3 regions of the Romboutsia lituseburensis genome follow, and region 3 is predicted to be linked to each of the others. Evidence: riboswitches for the same ligand, from Rfam matches in the RefSeq annotation. Region 3 holds a riboswitch; each other region holds the start of a gene.
What was found. A riboswitch is a leader RNA that binds a small molecule or an ion and turns the genes downstream of it on or off. The one in region 3 is predicted to bind cobalamin.
Positions count from the first base shown of each region.

Region 1: linked by a shared signal. The riboswitch ahead of NWE74_RS10245 (cobyric acid synthase) and the one ahead of NWE74_RS03975 (FecCD family ABC transporter permease) in region 3 are both predicted to bind cobalamin.
Region 2: linked by a shared signal. The riboswitch ahead of NWE74_RS14335 (FecCD family ABC transporter permease) and the one ahead of NWE74_RS03975 (FecCD family ABC transporter permease) in region 3 are both predicted to bind cobalamin.

Region 1 covers NZ_JANQBQ010000001.1:2,134,912-2,143,189, reverse strand. The annotation lists gene hemL (glutamate-1-semialdehyde 2,1-aminomutase) at 1-870, shown strand, start outside; gene cobT (nicotinate-nucleotide--dimethylbenzimidazole phosphoribosyltransferase) at 1,090-2,133, shown strand; gene cobU (bifunctional adenosylcobinamide kinase/adenosylcobinamide-phosphate guanylyltransferase) at 2,160-2,720, shown strand; gene cobS (adenosylcobinamide-GDP ribazoletransferase) at 2,724-3,488, shown strand; gene NWE74_RS10250 (histidine phosphatase family protein) at 3,507-4,115, shown strand; cobalamin riboswitch at 4,120-4,304, shown strand; gene NWE74_RS10245 (cobyric acid synthase) at 4,421-5,962, shown strand; gene NWE74_RS10240 (cobyrinate a,c-diamide synthase) at 5,985-7,373, shown strand; gene cbiB (adenosylcobinamide-phosphate synthase CbiB) at 7,375-8,278, shown strand, end outside.
Region 2 covers NZ_JANQBQ010000001.1:2,943,007-2,951,284, reverse strand. The annotation lists gene NWE74_RS14350 (PIG-L family deacetylase) at 1-549, opposite strand, end outside; gene NWE74_RS14345 (hypothetical protein) at 738-1,370, opposite strand; gene NWE74_RS14340 (ABC transporter ATP-binding protein) at 1,454-2,221, opposite strand; gene NWE74_RS14335 (FecCD family ABC transporter permease) at 2,221-3,303, opposite strand; cobalamin riboswitch at 3,447-3,594, opposite strand; gene NWE74_RS14330 (ATP-binding cassette domain-containing protein) at 3,764-4,705, opposite strand; gene NWE74_RS14325 (ABC transporter ATP-binding protein) at 4,698-5,723, opposite strand; gene NWE74_RS14320 (ABC transporter substrate-binding protein) at 5,789-7,360, opposite strand; gene NWE74_RS14315 (ABC transporter permease) at 7,429-8,278, opposite strand, start outside.
Region 3 covers NZ_JANQBQ010000001.1:787,802-796,079, forward strand. The annotation lists gene NWE74_RS03955 (beta-galactosidase) at 1-3, opposite strand, end outside; gene NWE74_RS03960 (LacI family DNA-binding transcriptional regulator) at 204-1,229, opposite strand; gene NWE74_RS03965 (diphthine--ammonia ligase) at 1,627-2,277, opposite strand; gene NWE74_RS03970 (ABC transporter ATP-binding protein) at 2,334-3,089, opposite strand; gene NWE74_RS03975 (FecCD family ABC transporter permease) at 3,098-4,120, opposite strand; cobalamin riboswitch at 4,264-4,437, opposite strand; gene NWE74_RS03980 (hypothetical protein) at 4,864-5,925, opposite strand; gene NWE74_RS03985 (ABC transporter ATP-binding protein) at 6,080-6,826, opposite strand; gene NWE74_RS03990 (ABC transporter substrate-binding protein) at 6,807-7,814, opposite strand; gene NWE74_RS03995 (ABC transporter permease) at 7,825-8,278, opposite strand, start outside.

The DNA.
Region 1 (8,278 bases), 1.3 Mb from region 3:
TGTTACCATGGACACTCTGATGCATTACTAGTTAAATCAGGTTCTGGAACGATAACATATGGAGTTCCAACAAGTCCTGGAGTACCAGAAGATGTTGTTAAGGATACATTAGTCTGTAAGTACAATGATTTAGATGAAGTTAGAACAATATTCAATGAGCAAGGTAATGAAATTGCAGCAGTTATAGTTGAAACAGTTTCAGGAAATATGGGAGTTGTTCCAGGAACTCAAGAGTTCTTACAATTATTAAGAGATATAACTAAAGAATATGGAACAGTTTTAATATTTGACGAAGTAATAACTGGATTTAGATTAAATTATAGTAGTTCAGTAGGGTATTTTGGTATAAAACCAGATATGGCTTGTTTCGGTAAAATAATAGGAGCTGGATTGCCAGTAGGTGCCTATGGAGGAACTAAAGAAATAATGAGTATGGTATCTCCAGTAGGTCCTGTTTATCAAGCGGGGACTTTATCGGGTAATCCATTAGCTATGTATATGGGTAAAAAGAACTTAGAAATATTAAGAGATAATCCTCAAATATATAAAAATTTAGAAGAAAAAGCTATAAGATTAGAAAAAGGATTAAAATCTAATGTTGAAAAGCTAGGATTAAATTACACTGTAAATAGAGCTGGATCATTAGTTTGTTTATTCTTTACAGAAGGGCCAATAAATAACTATGATGATGTAACTAAATGCGATGTAACTAAATTTAATAAGTATTTTGCAGAATTATTAAAGAGAGGGATACTTTTAGCACCAACTCAATTTGAGGCAATGTTCTTATCTAATGCTCATACAAATGAAGATATAGATTACACAATAAATGCTTGTTATGAAGCATTAAAAGCAGCTCATAATCTTTAAAAAATAAATAAAACAAAATTTCTTGTCTATTTTTAAACTAATAATAAAGGATATACAAATAATGTGTAGAATATTCTTTTATGTTGAACCTTTATTTGTTTGGATAAGTTTATATTAAAATTAGACAATACAATAAAATTGAGAAAGGGGATGTATTTAAAATAAATATACTTTAGTACATTCCCTTTTTTAAATAAAGCAATGAGAGGAGAAATAAAAATGTATTTATTAGAGAATATCTCAAAAAATATATATTCTTTAGATAAAAATTCTATTCAAAAAGCTAAAAATAGGCTTGATACACTTATAAAACCTAAAGGCAGCCTTGGAAAAATAGAAGATATTTGTATGCAATTAGCAGGAATATATGGAACAGCAAAATTTGATACTTCTAAGAAAGCAATAATAGCTTTTGCAGGAGATCATGGAGTCTATGAAGAAGGTGTAGCTCCAGATCCTCAAGATATAACTCAATTGCAATTTCCAAACTTTACAAAAGGTTTATGTGGAGTAGGTGCTTTAAGTAAATTTGTAGGAGCTGATGTTATAGCGGTAGATGTTGGCGTTAATTGTGACCATAAATTAGATGGAGTTAGGGACTACAAGATAAGAAAGGGAACATCAAATATGGCTAAAGGTCCTGCAATGACTAGAGAGGAAGCTATAAAATGTCTAGAAATTGGGATTGAAATGGCCGAAGAATGTATAGAAAAAGGATATAAAGTTATAGGAATTGGAGAGATGGGTATTTGTAACACTACTCCTAGTAGTGCAATAATATCTGTAATAGATGGATGTGATCCAGCTATAGTAACTGGAATAGGTGCAGGATTAAAAAAAGAAAGATTAAAACATAAAGCAGATACAATTAGAAATGCAATAGAATTAAACAAACCAAATCCAAATGATGGAATAGATATATTATCTAAAGTAGGTGGATTTGAAATAGGATCTATGGCTGGGGTAATATTAGGATGTAGTGCAAATAAAACACCAGTAGTATTAGATGGATTTATATCTTATGCAGCAGCACTACTAGCATACAAAATAAATCCTAAATCTAGAGAGTATATGATAGCATCTCATTTATCAGCTGAAGCTGGAACTCAAAAAGCATTAGAAATGCTAGATTTAAGTCCCGTACTTAATATGGATATGAGGCTAGGAGAAGGTAGTGGTGCAGCACTTGCATTTAATATAATAGAAGCATCAAACTATGCTTATCAAAACATGGCAACATTTGATGAAGTAGAATGGGTGTAAGTAGTTATTTAGATAGGAGAAGTACCATGAGCAAAATTATATTAGTAACAGGTGGAGCTAGGTCTGGTAAAAGTAATTTTGCAGAAAAATTATGCATAGACCAAAATAATAGCACAGCGTATATAGCAACTTCTATACCATTTGATGATGAGATGAAAGATAGAGTAAAGAAACATAAAGAAAGTAGACCACAAAATTGGAGTACTTATGAAATATATAAAGATATATACTCTATTATTAAAGAAATATCAAATAATCATGAGACAGTAATACTAGATTGTGTGACTTTATTAGTAAATAATTTAATGTTTACTTATGATATGGATATAGATAAAGCTAATCAAGAAGAAATAAATGAGTTAGAAAAGTATATAAAAGATCAAGTAAAAAAATTAATAGAAGAAATTAAAAAAACTAATCTATACTTTGTAGTTGTAACAAATGAGCTTGGAATGGCAGTAGTTCCAGCTAATAAATTAAGCAGAGTATACACAGATATTGTAGGTAGAATCAATCAACAAATAGCATCAGAAAGCGATGAAGTTTATTTTGTAGTAAGTGGTATACCTATGAAAATAAAGGGGTAGATTATGAAACGATTTATTGCATTACTTCAGTTTATGACCAGAATACCTATAAATATAGATGTAGGATTTGATGAGGAATTTCATAAGTCTATAACATATTTTCCTTTAGTTGGATTTGTACTAGGAGTACTTTTATTTTTAATAGGAACAATATGTGGTTATATATTTGATCCATTTGTAACAGCGATAATTATAACCTTAAGCTCTGTAGTTTTAACAGGTGGTCTTCATATAGATGGATTAGGTGACACTTTTGATGCTTTATACAGCTATAGAGATAAAGAAAAAATGTTAGAAATAATGAAAGATTCAAGGTTAGGTACAAATTCACTTTTAGCAGTAATGTTTGTTATTTTGCTTAAAGTAGGATTTATATACAGCATTATAAATAATGGATACATGTGGCTAGTAATGTTTATGCCTGTGATAGGAAGACTAGGTGTAATTAGGCTTACATATAAAACTGTTTCTCCAAGAGCTAAAGGCATGGGTAATATGTTTATAGGTAAATTAACAACAGGAATGTTTTTAACTGCTATAGTATATACAATAGTATTAATAACATTAATTGCAAGATTTATGTTCTTAACTCCGTTTGAAATTATAATTAAAGTGTTATTATCAATAATACTTGTGCTTTTATTCAATCAAATATTTAAAGGTCACGTATATAAAAAGATTGACGGAGTAACAGGTGATATATTAGGATGTAGTATAGAATTAGGAGAAGTAATATATTTACTTTACATATATCTAATAATAGGTTAAGCTAAAAGAGGAAAATAAATGACAAAATTAATTTTAGTAAGACATGCTTTGACAACTGACAATCAAAACAATAGATTATCAGGTCATATAGATAGCCAAGTAAGTGAAATTGGAAAGAAACAAATTAAACAACTTACTAGATATTTAGAAGATATAAAAATAGATAGTATCTATACAACAACATCTTCTAGGACTAAAGATACAGTTAAAGAGATATCTAAAATAAAGGATATACAAATAAAAGAAAAAGAAAACTTGAAAGAAATTAGTTTTGGTGATTTTGAAGGTATAACATTTGAAGATATAAAGAAAAGTTACCCTAATGAATTTCAAGATATGATAAATAAGGGATATGAATATAAGTATCCTAATGGAGAAAGTTTGATAGACTCATATAATAGAGTAGCTGATGAAATAAGTAATATACTTTCTGAAGAGAAAAATAAAACAGTACTTGTATGTTCCCATGGTGGAACTATAAGAAACATAATTACTTATTTAATATCAAATAGCTATAAATATCATTGGAACTTTAAAATTGATAATGCATCAGTTACAATTTTAGAAATAGATAATGGATTTACAGTAATACATACTATGAATAATACAAATTTTATGAGCCTTTAAAATTGAATATTAGATTAAAAGAGGTTTTTCTTTAAAGGAAAATTAAAAGGGAAAAAGGTGAAATGCCTTTGCAGCCCCCGCTACTGTAAAACGGACGAAACTAAAAATTGCCACTGTCTTAAAAGATGGGAAGGTATAGGAGTAGGATGAAGTTGAGCCAGGATACCTGCCTAATTTAATTTATTAATGAGATCTTCGGGGTGAAGGTTTTTATTTGATATATCATAGAATAAAAGTCCTAACTCTAACTAGAGCTAGGACTTTTTTTGTTATGAAATTTATAATGAGATAAAGGAAGTGAAACAGTGGGCAAAAAAATAATGTTACAAGGGACAGCATCAAATGTTGGGAAAAGTATTTTAACTGCTGGTCTATGTAGAGTGTTTAAACAAGATGGATATAGTGTTGCACCATTTAAATCACAAAATATGGCATTAAATTCTTTTATAACAAAAGAAGGATTAGAAATGGGGAGAGCACAAGTTTTTCAAGCTGAAGCAGCAGGAATAGAACCTATTGCAGATATGAATCCAATATTATTAAAACCATCAGGAAATCATAGATGCCAGGTGATTGTAAGGGGAAAAGTAAGAGAGGACATGTCTTCTTCGGACTATCATACATATAAGCCAATACTAGCAAAAGAACTAAAGGATATTTTTAAAAGTTTTAGTGATAAGTATGATGTTGTAGTAATGGAAGGTGCAGGTAGTACAGCTGAGATAAATTTAAAGGAACATGATATTGCGAATATGGGTATGGCAGAAATTGCAGATGCTCCAGTAATAATTGTTGGAGATATAGATAGAGGTGGAGTATTTGCATCACTAGCAGGTACAATGCTTTTATTAAGTGAAGAAGAAAGAAAAAGAGTTAAGGGTGTAATTATAAATAAATTTAGGGGAAGAAAAGAACTTTTAGGTGAAGGAATAAAAATGTTAGAAGAAATAATAAAAGTTCCTGTTCTTGGGGTTATTCCTTATAGTGATATAAAAATAGAAGATGAGGATAGCGTAACTACTAAATTTAAAACAAAGATGGATAAAAATGATATTCATATAGAAATAATTAGAACACCTCATATGTCTAATTTTACAGATTTTAATATATTTGAAACACAAGAAGATGTAAGTATTAGATATGTAGGATATGGAGAAAGTTTAGGAAATCCAGATATAGTAATTTTACCAGGAAGCAAAAGTACAATTGATGACTTAAAGTATATAAGAGAAAGTGGATTAGAGGAGCAAATAAAAGAGCTTCATAAAAAGGGTAAACTAATATTTGGAATATGTGGTGGATATCAGATGTTAGGTAAAAAACTTAGAGATCCATATCATGTTGAAGGTGATACTGAGGAGTTTGATGGAATAGGTTTATTAGATACTATAACGACTTTTGAAAAAGAAAAAACTACGACACAAGTAAACGCTATTATAAGTCAAAAACTTAATGGATATATGAGTAATTTAGGTGGAAAAAAAGTAAAAGGTTACGAAATACATATGGGAATAACTGATATAGGAAGTAGTGTAAATAGTCTAAATACAATAACTAAAAAATTGGATGAACAGGTAAATTATCAAGAGGGAAGTGTAAATCAAGAGGGGAATGTAGTTGGAACATATCTTCATGGAATATTTGATGATGTAGATTTTACAAGATCACTTTTAAATAATATAAGAGAAGCTAAAGGATTAGAAAAAGTAAAAAGTAGTGTTGCTTCTTTTGAAGAATTTAAGCAAAAAGAATATGATCGACTTGCTGAATTGCTAAGAGAACATTTAGATATAAAAAAAATATATGAAATTATGGATGAACATGAAAAATCAGTAATAAAAAAATAAATTATATAATTGGGTGGAATATATGAAAAAAATTTTAATAGCAGGAACTAATAGTGGTGTAGGTAAAACAACTATATCGCTAGGAATAATGCAGGCTCTAACTAAAAGAAATATGAGAGTACAGCCATATAAAGTAGGTCCAGATTATATAGACCCATCTTACCATACTTTTATAACAGGAAGACATTCAAGAAATTTAGATTCATACATGCTAAATGATGAGCAAATCAAATACGTTTTTAATAAAGCATCAGATGATGCTGATATATCAGTAGTAGAAGGTGTAATGGGATTATATGATGGAATAGGAATAAACTTAGATAATTGTACAAGTTCGCATACATCAAAAATACTTAAAGCTCCTGTGATACTAGTTATAAATGGTAAAGCTATGGCAGCATCAAGTGCAGCTATGGTATTAGGATATAAAGAACTAGATAAAGATGTAAATATAAAAGGTGTAATAGTAAATAATGTAAGGACTAAGACACATTATGAAATTATAAAAGAAGCCATCGAAACATATTGCGGTGTTGAAGTTTTAGGGTACTTCCCACCTAACAATGAATTTTCATTAGAATCTAGGCATTTAGGACTTGTGCCAAGTGTAGAGATAGATGGTTTAAAAAACAAGTTTAATAGCTTAGCTGAGGAAATAGAAAAGTATATAAATATAGATAGGATTATAGAAATTTCAGAGACTGAAGAAATAGAAAGCACATTTAAATTAGATAATTTTATAGAAGAAAATAAAGTTAAAGGAAAATCAATAGCTATAGCTTATGATAAAGCTTTTAATTTTTACTATAGAGAAAATATAGAATTACTAGAAGAGTTAGGTTTAGATATAAAATACTTTAGTCCATTAAAAGATAATAAGGTACCAAAATCAGATTATATTTATATAGGTGGAGGATTCCCAGAAATATTTAGTAAAGAAATAGAAGCAAATGTATTAATGAGAGAATCTATAAAAGAAGCTCATGAAAACAATATACCTATCTATGCAGAATGTGGTGGACTTATGTACTTAGGTCAAACCCTGTTAGATAAAGAAAATATATCTTATGATATGGTAGGTATATTTGAAGGGAATAGTAAAATGACAACATCCCTAAAAAGATTTGGATATTGTTATGGTACTGCAAAAGGTGATACCGTTTTATCTAAGGCTGATGAAATGATAAAAGGTCATGAGTTCCATCACTCTGTATTTGAAACAGAAGAGGAATGTGCATACGTTATGAGAAAAGAAAGAGATGGAAAAGTAGTTAACGAGTGGGAAGGTGGATATAGTAAAAATAATACTTTAGCTACATATTTACATACTCATTTTTATAATAATTTAGATTGTATAAAAAACTTATTAAACAATAGAGTAGATAAGTATTTAGAGGAAGGAAACAACTAATATGAATATAGTATCTATTTATATAGGATATATAATTGATTTAATTATAGGTGATCCATATTCCTTCCCTCATCCAGTTAGATATATTGGAAAATTAATAAAAGTGACTGAAAATAAAATAAGAAATATAGCTAAAACAGATAAAGGTTTAAAAATAGGTGGATTTGTTTTATGGACTATAACAGTAGGACTAACTTACCTAGTAACTTATATGATAGTTAAGTTATTTAGTTTTATTCCAGGTGGCTACATAATTGCTAATTCAGTTTTAATATATACAACATTAGCAACTAAGTGTTTAAAAGATGAAGCTATAAAAATATATAATGTTCTAAAAACAGGAGATATAGAAAAGTCTAGAACACAGCTATCTTACATAGTAGGAAGGGATACTACTGATTTAGATGAAGGTGAAATAATAAGGGCAACAGTAGAAACTGTAGCTGAAAATACAGTAGATGGAATAATTGCACCAATGTTTTATGCATTTATTGGTGGAGCGCCACTTGCTATGGCTTATAAAGCAATAAATACTTTAGATTCTACAGTAGGATATAAAAATGAAAAGTATAAAGATTTAGGATTTGCATCAGCTAAAATAGATGATGTTGCAAATTATATACCTGCAAGAATAGCAGTACTACTAATGTCTATAGGGAGTTTGCTATTAGGATATGACTATAAAAAAGCATCTCAAATAGCAGTAAGAGATAGAAAAAATCATAAAAGTCCTAACTGTGCTTATCCAGAAGGGGCAGTTGCCGGTGCTTTAGGAGTACAGCTAGGAGGAACTAATATATACTTTGGCCAAGCTGTTTATAAGCCTACTATAGGAGATAAAATAAGAGAAATTGAAATAGAAGATATAGTGAAAACAAATAAAATAATGTATGCAACTTCGTTAA
Region 2 (8,278 bases), 2.2 Mb from region 3:
TTCATATAGTTTATGTATGACTTTTCCATTTTGCCTATGCATAGGATGGTTATCTAATTTATAGCAATGCGATACATGTGTCACGCTTACAAATTTCTTTTCAAAATTTAAAGCTACTTTTTCCATAAGGTCAAAATGAGTACCTTCATGATTATCAATATCCGCTAGTATTATTATATTTTTTTCTTTTATACCTAGATGTTTTAATGCTGCTTTGAATTCTACGTTTCTTAATGCTTCTTTTTCTTTTCTAGTTAAATCTTTATACTTATGGTTATTAAAAACATTTACACCAGACCCATCTGATACTAATACCACATAGACATTATCTTTTCCACACTGTTTAATGGCTTCAACTATTGCACTACCACCCCATAAAACTTCATCATCTTGATGTTGTGGATAAAATACAACATGTTCTTTAAAACTTCTTTGATTCTCACCTTTAATTAAATCTTCTTTAGTTGATTTTTTAACTACTGTATCCATCAATCCAAGTACTATCAATAAAAAAACAATACCATAGATTAATTTATTTTTTTTTATCATAGATGTCCACTTCCTTATTTAAAGATTTAATATTTTTTGGATTTAAAAAGATTGTTTATATTTATATAATTATTAACATTTTATGAATTGGTTACATTTATTATTATTAATCAAATATATAAAATTTATTAATAACATAGAATTTAAGCATAAAAAAAGCACTTAATATCAATAAGTGCTTTTAATAATTATTTGTTTTTATGATCTATTATAGTTTTAGTTGTATCTACATCTTTTGCTATACATCTTTGGCTATTTATTCTTTCTGATACTAACATCTCTGCTACTATACCTTTTAGCTCTTTTATCAATGTATTTATATCTGTTTTATTTACTTCTTCTTTTTTATTGTCATGATCTATTATAGTCTTAGTTGTATCTATATCTTTTGCTATACATCTTTGACTATTTATTCTTTCTGATACTAACATTGTATTAACTAGTTGCTTAGCTTCTTCTGCTAATTTATTTATTTCTTCTTTAGTAAACTCTGTTTTGTTTTCCTTATGATCTACTATAGTCTTAGTTGTATCTACATCTTTTGCTATGCATCTTTGACTATTTATTCTTTCTGATACTAACATTTCGTTAGCCATTCCTTTTAAGTCTTGAGTTAATTTACCTATTTCCATTCCAATTTTATTTAAATCGTCTTGGCTAAACTCTTCACTTTCATTTTTGTGATCAATTATAGTTTTAGTTGTATCTACATCTTTTGCTATACATCTTTGACTATTCATTCTTTCTGATACTAGCATTACATTTAATAAACCAGCTAGTTCATCCTTTAAATTTTCTAAAACTACACTTACTTTTTTCATATGTATCACCTCGTTGTTAAATTTTATGTCAATTCATTATATATTACACTAGAAAAATTTGTAAACAATTTATTTATATATATTTAAATATATGGGCTATATGCTATATTTATGGTGTTATTTTCATTATTTTTTGTTATAGTAGCATCTACTTCATAAACATTTTTTATTAACTCTTTTGTTAATATTTCATTTGGTTTTCCATACGCTACAATTTCGCCATCTTTTAATACATAAATTTTATCACAATACATTGCTGCTATGTTTAAGTCATGTATTGCCGCTATTACCTCTATATTTAACTGCTTTACTATATTCATTAATTGTAGCTGATACTTTATGTCTAAATGATTAGTTGGTTCATCTAATATTAAACATTCCGTTTGTTGAGCTAAAGCTCTAGCTAATATAATCCTTTGTTGTTCTCCTCCTGATAGAGTTGTAAAACTTCTTTTTTTAAAATCTTCCATATTAACTTTTTCCAAAGCTTTGTCTACAATTTCATAATCCTTTAAGCTATCTCTCTCCATCATTTTTTTATGAGGTGCTCTTCCCATAAGTACAATATCCTCAACACTAAAATCAAAGTTATAATGATTATGTTGTGATACTACGCTAATTTTTTTAGCAGTTTCTTTTACAGTTAATTTATTTATATCAATTTTATCTAAATTAATAACTCCACTTGTAGGCTTTAAGTTCCTATATATACATTTTAGAAAAGTTGATTTTCCGCTTCCATTAGGCCCTATTATTCCAATAAATTCTTTTTTATTTACATCTATATCTATACCCTTTAATATATGCTTATTACCAATTTTTACATAAATATTTTCAGTTTTTATATTCATTAGTTTTTGCCTCCAAATCCATACGTCTTTTTAACCATTAACCAAATAAAACATGGTGCCCCTATCATTGATATTAATATTCCTATAGGTATCTCCGTTCCTTTTATAATAGTTCTAGATAGTACGTCTGCCCATATTAAAAATATAGCTCCTAATATAGCTCCTATTGGTATTATCTTTTTATGATCTGTTCCAAAAATCATTCTTACCATGTGTGGTATTACTAAACCAACAAATCCAATCATACCTGATGCATATACTAATGTACCTATCATTAAAGAGGTTACTATTAAATATAAATGTCTATATTTATGTAAATCTGTACCTAATGTTATTGAGACTTCATCTCCTAGTAACATTAAATTTAAAGTTCTATATTGTGTTATGAAAAATACGGTTCCTAATAAAATAGTAGGTAATATGAATTGTATTTCGTTCCAATCAGCTCCTGCTAAGCTTCCCATTAGCCAAAACGTTATGCTTTGCATTCCCTCAGCATTATTTGCAAAATATACAATAAAACTAGAAAATGCACTACAAACAGAGCTCAATGCCATTCCAGCCAAAAGAAGTTTTATTGAATTTGACCTTCCACCTATATTAGATATTAATAATACAAGCATAGATATAATAAATGCACCTATAAATCCACAAACACCTATTGCATTTGTTCCAAATATACTACCGACTCCAAACATAACTGCAACTGTCGCACCTAAAGATGCGCCTGATGATACACCTAATATATAAGGGTCTGCCAATGGGTTTTTAACTATAGCTTGCATTACTATTCCTACAACTGATAGTCCGATTCCTACCCCTATAGATAAAATAATTCTTGGTAATCTAATCAACCATACAACATCATTTACCGCTGGATCTATAACTATATTTAGATTAAATAATTTATTAAATATAATCTCATAGACTTCTTTTATACTTATATCTACAGATCCTATAGTAACAGATACCCCTATAGATAAAAGTAGAATTGCTATTAGTACTAATGATGTAATAATATAAATCGGCATTGATTGTATTATGCTTTTCTTCTCACATTGTATATGTATCTCTTTCTCCATTTCTAATCTCCTAGTCACTAAATTATCGCATTACATATAGATTAGTATAAGGATACTCCGCAAAGTTTTTCATATATTTTTTATTAAATATCATGTAATATCACCCTTTATACCGAAGAGTATCGATATTTTTAATATTATAAAAGTATCCTGACTTATAGATCATCACTTCAACTTACCTTCCCAGAATATATATCCAGTGGATTTTATAGTTTCAGCTTCCTAATTACAGTAGCGGCACTGTGTGGAAATTTCATCCATCTTCCTTTTTTAATATTATCCATATAGTAATTTAATTACTTAAGTATAATTATATTGTAAATATGCATATATAGCCATATTTATACATAATTTTATAAATTCTTTTTATATTATCTTTAAATATGTAAATAAATATCTTTTTAATTTAAATAAAAAAAATAGTGATTATAATTAACATGTATATTATAATCACTATTTTTTATACTATATTTAACCTATTATTAAATAATCGAATTTCACTTTGTGATAAATATACATAATGATCTTTATATACTTCTATCCATTCTGGCTCTTCTTTAGAGTAATCATGTATTGATTGACTATACTTAATCTTTTGTCTAGACTTTGTTTTTCTAGGGTCTGGTATTGGTATTGATGATAATAACGACTTTGTATATGGGTGTATAGGATTACTATATAACTCATTTGCTGTAGCTAACTCTACTAATTTGCCATTATACATTACACCGATTCTGTCACTTATATGTTTAATCATGGATAAATCATGAGCTATGAATAGGCAAGTTGAACTTGTTTCTTTTTTTAATTTTTTAAATAAATTTACTATCTGAGCTTGAATAGAAACATCAAGAGATGCAATTGGTTCATCTGCTATTATAAATTCTGGATCTATACAAATTGCTCTAGCTATTTGTATTCTTTGTCGCTGACCACCTGAAAATTCACTTGGATATTTATTTATACTACTTTCATCTAATCCTACTAATTGTAAAACCTGTTTTACTTTTTCATGTCTTTGTTCTTTATTTTTATAAATTTTTTGTATTTTTAATGGCTCTGCTATTATATCACCAACTTTCATTCTTGGATTTAAAGCTGATGAAGAATCTTGAAATATTATTTGCATATTTTTATTTATAATTTTTTTTTCTTTTTTATATACTTTTCTGTCAGTAATACATTTATCTCTATATATTATCTTGCCGTTAGTTGGTTTATAAATATTCATTATACACCTTCCTATAGTAGATTTTCCTGATCCTGATTCCCCTACCAATCCAAAAATTTCACCTTTATAAATATCAAATGATATATCATCTACAGCCCTTATCATATTTTTTTTATCCAGCTTAAAATATTGTTTTAAATTTTTTATCTGTAAGATTTTCTCCTTATTCATTGCTAACCCTCTTTTCTGATTTATTAAATCTACTTTTATTAAATTCAGGTGCTTTTTCGTGAAGTAACCAAGTTGCAGCACTATGTTTTTCACTTATTTTAAACATAGGTGGCTCTTCAAAATAATCAATTTTTAAAGCATTCTCATTTCTACAAGCAAATGCATCTCCTTTAGGAGGATTTATCAAATCTGGAGGCATACCAGGTATGCTGTATAAAAAATCCACGTCATTTTTAATATCAGGTAATGAGTTTAAAAGTCCTCTTGTATAAGGATGTTTCGCATTATAAAATATATCTTCCGCCGTTCCTACTTCAACTATCTTTCCTGCATACATAACAGCTACTCTATCTGCAATTTCAGCTACTACTCCTAAATCATGTGTTATAAATATGATAGAAATACCTGTTTTATCCTGTAAGCTTTTAATTAACTCAATTATTTGTGATTGAATAGTAACATCTAATGCAGTTGTTGGTTCATCAGCTATAAGTATCTTTGGATTACATGCTAGGGCTATTGCTATTACTATCCTTTGTCTCATTCCTCCTGAAAAATGATGGGGATATTGCTTGTATCTACTCTTAGCATTATCTATACCAACTAATTCAATTAACTCTATTGCTTTTTTCTTCGCTTCTAATTTACTTATTTTATTATGTACTAGTACTGACTCCTGAATTTGTTTTCCTACAGAAATTGTTGGATTAAGCGATGTCATAGGATCTTGAAATATCATACTTACTTCTTTGCCTCTAATACTATTCATTTCTTTTTGACTTTTATCAACTATATTATAATTATTTAAAGATATTTTTCCTTTTTTTATAAAACCATTTTTAGGTAATATTCTCATTATAGTTTTACATAAAACTGATTTTCCACATCCTGATTCACCTACTATTGCCAATGTTTCTCCTCTTTTAAGTTTTAACTCTATATTCCTTACAGCTTCAACTTCTCCATCTTCTGTATTAAAACTAACTTCTAAGTTTTTTATTTCCAATATATTATTCATAATAATCTACCCCTATACTATTTAAAGCTTAAGGAGCCTATAGCTCCTTAAGCTATTTAAAATAACTATTCTATTGTCCAGTCAGCTATGTTCCAGAATATTCCTACACCATGATGTCCTAAAGTAGTTTCATGAGTTATACCTTTTACATTGCTTTTTCCAACATATATAGCATCTATATATGATATAAATGTATACGGCATATCTTTAACCATTTCTTCTTGGAATTCCTTATAGTATTTCATTCTTTCATTATTATCATCTGTTTCTCTTGCTTTTTGAAGTAATTCATCAATATTCTTATTAGAGTACATATTAAAATTAGAACCTTTGTCTGTTCCAAATACTTTATATGTATGATCATCCGGATCAAATGGGCTACCCCATCCAATTAAATAACTGTCTTGATTTTCCCAATCAATTTCAGACTTAACTGATACCTTAGCGTCAACACCTACTTGCTTTAATTGTTGTGAACAAATATTAGCCATGTCTATCCTTACTTGATCGCCTTCGCTACACACTATCTCAAAAGATAATTTTGTCCCATTTTTCTCATATATACCTTTTGAATCTAGCTTCCATCCATTTTTCTCTAACTCTTGTTTCGTTTTATCTGGATTATAATCAAATTTTTCTATATCTGGATTATTATATGGTCCAGCTTGTAATGGAGAATATGCAATCTGACCATGTCCAAGTAATACACTATCTAATATTGCTTTTCTATCTATTGCATAGCTTAATGCATTTGGTAATTCTCTATTTTCTTTAAATAAAGGAGCATTAAAATTATACATTATACCTCTATAATCTGAAGTTTTCATGATATTTACATTAAAATCTTTATTTCCCTCAAATATAGCCATGTCTTTAGGTGTAACTTGTGCCAAGTCTAATTCTCCAGATTTAAGCTGCATTGCCTTAGCTTTTGCATCTACTACAATCTTAAATACTACTTTATCTAGTCCAGGCTCTTTTTCAAAATAATTTTCATTTTTAACTAATGTTATACTTTGACCCTTATCCCATTTATCTAATTTAAAAGGACCTGTTCCTATAGGACTTTGATTGTATGGATCTGTTGTTATATCCTTACCTTCTAGTACATGTTTTGGTAACATTCCAATTGTTAGATAATCAAGCATCGCTACATTCGGTGCTTTTAAAGTTATCTTTACAGTTGACTCATCTGCAACTTCTATCTTAGTTATATCTTCATAATTTGATGCTATTTCAGAAGCATTTTTAGGATTCATTATTGTTTCCAATGTAAATTTAACATCTTCTGCTGTGAAATTTTTTCCATCGTGCCATTTTACATCATTTCTTAATTTAAAAGTATATGTATTAGTACTTTTATCAAATTCCCAACTTTCTGCTAAGCATGGAACTACTTTATTATTTTTATCATGGGCAGTAAGGCCATTAAATATTAATGAGTTTATTTCTCCATGTTCATATAATGCTGGGTTTATACTTGTATAATCACCACTTCCGTAAACTAAAACATTTTTATCTGATGATTTTGATTTATCGTCAGATTGTTTTGTTGAATCATCTTTAGATGCTGAACATCCTGCCATTAAACTCAAAATCATTACTAAACTCATAATTTTCAACTTCTTCAGTTTCATAATTATCCCCCTCGTTTATAGTCATAATAATTTATTTCAAATACTAATTTTAGTATTTGTTCTATTTTCTATAGATTACTTAATTTTTTATTATTTATTTTTCTTATGTAATTTCCTATATTTGTTATACAAACCAATGTTGTTACTAAAAATATTCCAGGTATTAATATTACCCACCATTGATTGGTCAATAATGATTGTTCTGCTAACGATAACATGCTGCCCCATGATATAATTTCTATTGGAAGTCCTATTCCAAAAAAACTAAGTGTAGATTCAGTTCCTATAGCTGTTCCTATATTTGTTACTACCATAAACATTATTGATGATATAAAGTTTGGAACTAGATGTTGATAGATTATATAAGTATATCTACCACCCATAGTTTTGGCTGCCAATATATATTCACTATTTCTAATCTGTCTTACTTCACTTCTTACTACCTTAGCTATGTTCATCCAACTAGTAATTCCTATTACTATTGAAATAGATATAGGTGTAGATCTACCAAGTATAGCTTGAACAAATATTATTACTAATATAGATGGTATACTTAAAATAATTTCTGTAAATCTCATCATAATATCATCTATCAATTCTGATGAGATACCACTTATACTTCCATATGAAATCCCTATAAATGTTGAAATCATAGTTGATAGTATCCCTATAAATAAAGATATCTTTCCTCCATACCATATCATTGAAAATATATCTCTTCCCATAGAATCTGTTCCAAAGTAAAATTCTTTATTTGGAGATAAGTTTGAATTTATTAAGTCCATATACTTTGGATCATGATTCATTATCTGTTTATTAAAAAAACAACATAAAACTATTAAAGTTAGAATTCCAATAGATATATATGGGATATTCTTATTTTTTTTAATATTTTTTTTAACATTTTCTTGGTTAATA
Region 3 (8,278 bases):
CATTTTACAATTCCCCTTTATATTTGTTTTTTACACTTAAATGTTAGCACACTAATAAGCTTGAGCCAATATTTTTTAGTATAATTTTACTATATTTTATATTTTTTTAACTAAATTTAGTATTTAAGTTTTTATTTAAATTTTATGTATTTATACATAAAAAATAGCAACTAAACAAAATTAGTTGCTATTTTTTATTACATTTATATTATACTTTTTGTACTTTTTCTAATTACTAGTTCACTAGGTATTATAACTTTTTTACAATATTTTCTACTTTTATTTATTTTCTCAATTATTAAATCAACTGAAGCACTTGCTAAATGCTCTATATGTACCCTAACAGTTGTAAGCGGTACAATTGTATGCTTAGATGCTATTAAATCATTAAATCCAACTATACTAACATCATCCGGAACCTTTATATTATTTTCATATAAAGCTTTAAGTACCCCCGTTGCTATAGTATCATTTCCAACAAAGAAAGCAGTAGGCATATTTTCATTACTATTTATAAACTCTATTGTAGATTCATATCCATCCATAGCAGTCATTTCTTTTGTATCTATTATATTTTCTTTTTTATATACTCCTTTAGACTTCATATAATCAGTATAGTATCTTAATCTATAATCAAGATTTTTTTCTTTTTTGTTATCTAAAGTCTTTGTACTTCCAATATATCCAATATCACTATGACCTAATTCAAACAAATAATCTAGCGCCTTATAAGTCCCTAATTTAAAATTAACTTTAACCGAGTCATAGCGTTGCTCATCTGGTGAAGAATCTAAAAATACTATATTGTCACTAATTTCATTCATCATATTTACTTCTTCACCGTTAAATTTACCTATAGCAATTATTCCATTTAGCTTTTCTTCACCTATAAATTTATATTCTTTTTCCGATTTATAAACATTTACAACTTCTATTTCATTATCAAAACATTCTCTATCTACTACACTTCTAAGAAGTAAATAGTAAGGATCTTGTAGTTGTTCACTATGATTATACATCTCAACTATCCCGACTCTTAATTTATTTATTTTAACTTTACTACTACTTTTTCTTTGCTTTAAAGTCTTATATTGCATTTCTTCTGCAGTTTCAAATATCTTTATTTTAGTTTCATCAGAAACACTAATTGTTGTATCATGGTTTAATACTCTAGAAACAGTACCTACAGATACACCAACCTCGTTGGCAATTTCCTTTAATGTAACCACCTTTTAACCTCCTTTTCAAAAAAATCAGCTCACTTTTATAATCCCCTCTTAAGCATATGTCAATTTTATCTATTCATTCCCCACTGTAAAATAAATTATCTAATAAAACAATTACTCTAATTTAAATTCAAAACTATAAGAAAACTAATTAACTTCTCTTGTAGTCTCAATTATACCTCCGTATAGTAATAAAATAGGGGGTACTATTGTGCCCTGACATTTCTTCTTCTATTTTCTATGTATATTCTACCATAACTTACCTATTGAGTAAACTTTGCTTGTTTCATACTATAACGTCCATGTATATTAGGCCGTATCAATTATACCTTATATTAATTAAATTTTTACAATATAAAAAGAGTGCTAAATTTAACACTCTTTTTAGTTCATATTTTATTTATATTGATATATCTAGATTACCATAATCACCATCAATTACTATTTTATTAATTTTAAAGTTTACTTTTTCTTTAAATATCGGACCATCAATTACAAATGTATGATATTCACCATTTTCACCACATGGATCACATTTTAAATCCTTAATCTCCCCAACAATTTCACGAGTTAGTACCTTTCCTAAAAAATCACTAGGCAATTGCGTTAAATTTACTTTTTTAATTACTGTACTAAATCCATTGTCTATAAATTCATTCACTAGTTTTTCTCTATCCTCTTGCCATAAAGGTAATATAGCCTCAAGTTCTGCTTCCTTGCATCTATCTTCGCACCATTTTCTATGATCAGATATATCTATATCTCCAAATACACAAGATTGAGCTCCTAGCTCTTTTGCTTTTAAAAGCGTCTCTGTAAATTTATGTTCATATTCATTCATTTCACATTCAACTAAAAATAAAGGTATATCTAAACTCTCACTAACTTTATTTAACAATTCTTTTTGTATGCTATGAGTCCACGAACCTGTTTCACCCTTTTTAACTGTTACTAATAATCCTATAGGGACATATCCTTTGTTCATCATTCTATAAAGTGCTAAAGTACTATCTTTACCCCCGCTAAATGACATAATAAACTTCTTGCTCATATTTACTTCTCCTTCTAATTTAAAAATTTCTCTTGATTGTATGTACTACATTCTTCTTATTCCCACTTTTTAAGCACTTCTATCATAAATTGCTTAACATCTATATCATAAACTTGTTTAAGTTTTTCACTTATTAAGACCTCTTTAGGTGTTCCCTTAGCTACTACCTCACCTTTACTTACCATAATTACATTATCTGAAAAATACTGAACTAAATTTAAATCATGTAAAACTCCAACAACAATCTTATTATTATCTTTTGCCCAAATGACTAAATGTTGCAGTAATTCTATCTGATGCTTTAAATCTAGATGATTTGTAGGTTCATCCAATAATATAATTTCAGGATTTTGAGCAAATGTTCTAGCTAAAAATACTCTTTGTAATTGTCCTCCTGACAACTCACTTATCATTTTATCTTTTATATCATAAAGTCCGACTTTTTCTATACTATCAATAACTATATCTCTATCTTCACCTTTTAAAGATTGAAATGGACCTTTTAAATAAGCATATCTTCCCAGCGATACTGTTTCATAAATTGTATAAGGAAAATATATTTGAGATATTTGGCTCATTAAAGCCACTTTTGTAGCTAATTCTTTCCTATTAAATGTATTAACTTCTTTACCATCTATCTTTATACTTCCTCTATAATCAATTATATTTGCAATAGACTTAAGTAAAGTACTCTTTCCACAACCATTTGGCCCTATTATACAAATATTTTCACCTTTTTTAACTTCAAAATTTACATTTTTTATAATGTCATTATTATCATATCCGCAATAAAGCTCTTTGACTTCTAGCATTTTCTTACCTACCCTTTTTTATTATTAAAATAAACATATGCAAAGAATGGCGCTCCTATAAGAGCCGTTATAGCACCTACTGGCAGTTCTTGTGGTGATACTATAGTTCTAGATATAAGATCTGTTATAACCATTAAGCATCCTCCAAATATAAAAGACATTGGTATCACATATGTATGTTTTGACCCAAATACCTTTCTAACTATATGTGGTGCAATTAAATCAACAAATCCTATCGTTCCACTTAAGGCTACTGCTGAGCCTGTTAAAGTTGCCGATAATATAAATAAGTGCTTTTTAACCTTAGCAGTATCTACACCAACAGCTTTTGCTTGCTCTTCTCCAAACGTTAAAATATCCATCTCTTTAGTATACTTTAATACACCTATCATTCCTATTAACAAAAATGGTACAAGGACTTTTACGTATGACCATCCTTTCATGGAAAAACTTCCCATCTGCCACATTGTAATACTTTTTATATCTTCACTAAACAAAGCTGTTATTGTTGTCAAAAGAGCATTTACGAATAATGAAAGTACCATTCCTGCAAGTATTATAGTATTATTCGACATTGTTTTATCTACTTTTTGGCTAAATACTATTACTAAATAAACAGTCAAAAGACCTGATAAAAAACCAATTAACGGAAGTGTTAAGGTTCCTAATAGTGGTATTGATATTCCAAGAACTATAACCAATCCTGCACCTAGTGATGCACCTGATGATACACCTAGAGTATAAGGTGATGCTAACTCATTTTTTAATATAGACTGAACTACTGCACCACTTACAGATAAACAGCCTCCAACCATAAATGCTAATAAAACTCTTGGAAATCTTATAGACCATATTATTGATACATCTTTAGGGTTTATATTATCTATTAAAGGAATGTTAAACATTTTATTTAATAATATATTAGCTGTATCTAACAAATTAATATTAGAACTTCCTATAGATATTCCCATGCAAATTATTAAAAACACTATTGGTATGCATACTAAGGATAAACTTTTTCTCCTAATCATATTTTGAATTACCTTTCTAGTTGATTGTTTAGGGTGTTTTATTAAGTTTTTGACATATTCAAAAAGACATACCTAAAGGGCATGCCTGTTTAAATCAATTACTAAATTACAATTGAAAATCACACTAATCCCCACCCTCAGAAGGTACTAGTTAGATTTTAGGCAGTTCTCCCGGCTCAACTTCGTCCTACTTTCAAACCTTCCCGATTAATCAGTGGTATTTTAGATTTCGTCCGTTTTACGGTTACTGGGGTAGCTTAGAGATTTAATCTAATTCCCTATTAAGTCACATTGACACCTAATATCTTAATATGTACTTATATTATTTATTATATATAATCATTCTACATATATCAACTGTAATAGATTTTATTAATTTCTTATTTAATCTATAAAAATTAAAAGACCATCCATAATAAAAATATCCTGGATAGTCTTTTTTAACTAGATGCTATAAATTTTGATAACTACAAACTATTTAAGTACCTTTGCAAGAGCTAAACTGCATACTGCAATTATTGATGTCCAAGCTACACCCATAAATATCCATGCTGTTGTAGTCACTTTTAACATCTCCTTTTATAAAAATTTTATTATTCCTAGTTTTGTAAAAATGGTTAATTATTAATTAAATGTGATGTTCTTTCTTTCTATAAATATATTCTCTCATCGACTAAAATGTATCGTATTTTACCATTAATTAACCTATTTTACAAACTATTAACAATTTCATTTAATATTCTTTAGTTTGTTATATCTTTTCCCTTATATGTTTTATAGCTATGTAAAAACTCTCTACTGTTAAATATATACTTGCCTCCTATTTGAGTATAATATGCCCCTGTTGAGTCATAAATTTCTTTTACTTTTTGAGTTAAGTTTTTATGATAATATCTAAGTTCCTTAAATTCTTTTTTAAGTTTGTCTGCTGTCATCCACACTTTATTAGAAGTTATGTCTGCTAATTTAATATTATCAAATTGAGAATTATTTTTTTGAGAGTACACATAAAGTTCAGCTAGCAATTCTTGTAAATTCTCATTCGTAAGATCGTGTTTTAACTTTTTGTATAGTATAGCACCCATTGAATCTATACCCTTTTCTTCCAGTCTTTCTTGTTTTATTAATGCATCTAGTGGCTGTCTTTTTATATATACATAAGAATTTTCTTCTAATATATATGTACCCCTATGATATTTTGCAGGTCTATGAATAACAAGAATTGGGCTATACTCACCATTAGTTTCATCTTCATTTTTATCAACTATTTCAGATTTATTTTTAACTTCATACTCGCTAGATATTGATCCATATCTAGACTTCTGATTTAAAGAATAAATTTCATTATCTTCTATATAGTTTATTATTTCTTTAACATATTCTTTATCTATAATATTATTTAAGTTCTCAGTATTATTTACATAGTTTTGAGATAATTCATCTTTTAAATTATTTATATCCTCTATTTTTATATTAAAGACTAAACACATATTTAATAATCTATTTTCTATATCATTTATATCAACATTTATAAATGGTTCTATTTCGTTAAAATATTCATAATTCTTTATTTGCAAAATTTGATTTAGGATGTTCATATGATTTATTGAACTATTTCTATCAAATAAATACTTATTTACACTTTCTTTTAATGCTTCAATATTTTTATATATTTTTATGTATTCCTTTATTAATTTCATACCTTTGTTTAATATTTCTTTTGGTATATTTATATAAATGTCATTTTCGTTGACACATAGCTTTAATTCATCTTCTTCAAAAATAGCTTTAATGTCTTCTGTCATACTTTTTTCTCCTTTATATTTCAAACTTAAAGTCAGATTTAATTATAGCATAAATTATATTTTTAAGTCTAATATTTTACTTTACTACAGCTTTTATGCTTATTTAAATACAAACTAAGGCACATGAATTTTTATCTAATCCATGTGCCTTAGTTTATAATAAATTTAATATTTCTTTTTTCAATTTAACAATATATTCTAGGTTTTCATCACTTATATAAGTTTTATCAATTGTAAATTCTTTTTTTACAATTGCAGGCTTTTTAGATATAACATATATTTTGTCAGATAACATTATAGCTTCATCTATATCATGAGTTATTAATAGTATAGTTGAATTTACTTTATTTTTTATATCTAATAACCAATTTTGCATTGATGCTTTAGTTATAGAGTCTAGCGCTCCAAATGGCTCATCTAGCAGCATAATATCATTTGAATTTACAAAAGTTCTTAAAAAATTAGCTCTTTGTTTCATCCCACCAGATAATTCTTTTGGATATTTATTTTCATACCCTTCTAATCCAAATGTTTTAAAATACTGTATAACATTTTTATGCGCTTCTTTTTTTCTTATAGATTTATTATAAAAGTTCTTTTCCTTCATAATAGTTAATGGCAAACTAACATTATCTATTATAGTTTTATGAGGTAGTAATAAATCTTTTTGATACATATAACTCAATTTACCATTAATCTCAATACTTCCACTATCATATTCGATTAAATTTGTAATCATATTAAATATAGTACTTTTACCGCATCCACTAGGGCCAAGTATACTTACAAATTCACCTTCACAGACCCTTATACTTATATTATCTAATACCTTAACATCTTCATAAGATTTAGAAATGTTTTTAATATCTATTTTAACATTTTTATTTTGGTAAGAATTCATTAGTATAAGCCTCACTAGGTTTTAAGTCTTTATTTATCAATTTATATTCTCTTAAGAACTCTGTATAATTGTTCCATACACTGTCTTTCATTTCTCCCCATCTTTTTGCATCATCAATATATTTTTCAGCTAAATATTCTTGACTTTTTATTGCTAGGTTTTCATCTATTTCAGGTGCATGTTTTACAAGTATCTTAGCAGCTTCCTTAGGATTTTCTATTGCATATTCATAACCTTTTTTTGTTGCCTCTAAGAATTTTTTAGCAACTTCTGGTTTTTCTTTTAATAATTTTTCATTCGATATTATAATAGGTGTATAATAATCAAGTCTTTTATCAACTTCACCTATTGGTATATAGTCTAACTCTACTCCACGTTGACTTGCTTCTATCGCAGTCCATCCTTCAAAAATCCATGCAAAATCTATGTTTTTGCTTGTCGCTGTAAAGAAATCATCATCTCCTATATTTACTACTTTTAGATTTTTAAAATCTTTACCTTCTTTTTTCATAACCGCATCTAATATAGCATCTTCAGCTGGTGAACCCCAACCACCATAAACCTTCCCTTCAAAGTCTTTTGGTGATTTTATATTTTTATCTTTTGGCGCTGCAAACCCAGAAGTATTATGTTGTATAACTGTTGCTACAGCTTTTATCGGAAGTGGATCATCACTTGTTTTAGCAAATGTAACTTCCTCTTGATAACTTATTCCAAAGTCTGCCTTTTGAGTAGCCACTAAAGTAGCTGCTCCTCCTTCTGGTGGCTGTATTATATCAACATCTAACCCTTGTTCTTTATAATACCCATTTTCAAGAGCTACAAATAATCCAGTATGATTTGTATTAGGTGTCCAATCTAGTACCATTGTAACCTTTTCTTCATTAGATTTTTTATCTTCAGACTTCTTATTGCTTGAGCACCCACTTAAAGTACTAATTGTAAGTGCACTTATTAATCCTAGACTAACTAATTTTTTAAGTTTCATAAAATCCTCCCTAGTTGTTGTGCCTTAACACTATTTTTTTTATTAATTGCACTAACAATACAAATAATAAACTAAAAATTACTACAAGTATTGTTGAAGCAAATACCTTATCAAGAGCATAAGCACTCTTTGCTCTCACCATATATACTCCAAGCCCCTTGGTTCCCCCTAACCACTCTGCTACTGTTGCTGCAACTACTGCATAAGTTGCTGAAATTTTCAGTCCTGAAAAAAGCTTCTCCATAGACATTGGAAACTTCAAATGTATAAATGTTGATAATTTTGAGCTATTCATTGTTTTAAATAAGTTTAAATAATCTTTATCTAAATTTTCTATTCCATCTACAAAACTTATAAGTATTGGGAAAAAACATGTCATAGTTACCATTATAACTTTAGGTAACATATCAAATCCAAACCATATTATTAAAAGAGGTGCTATTGCAATAGTTGGTATTGTTTGA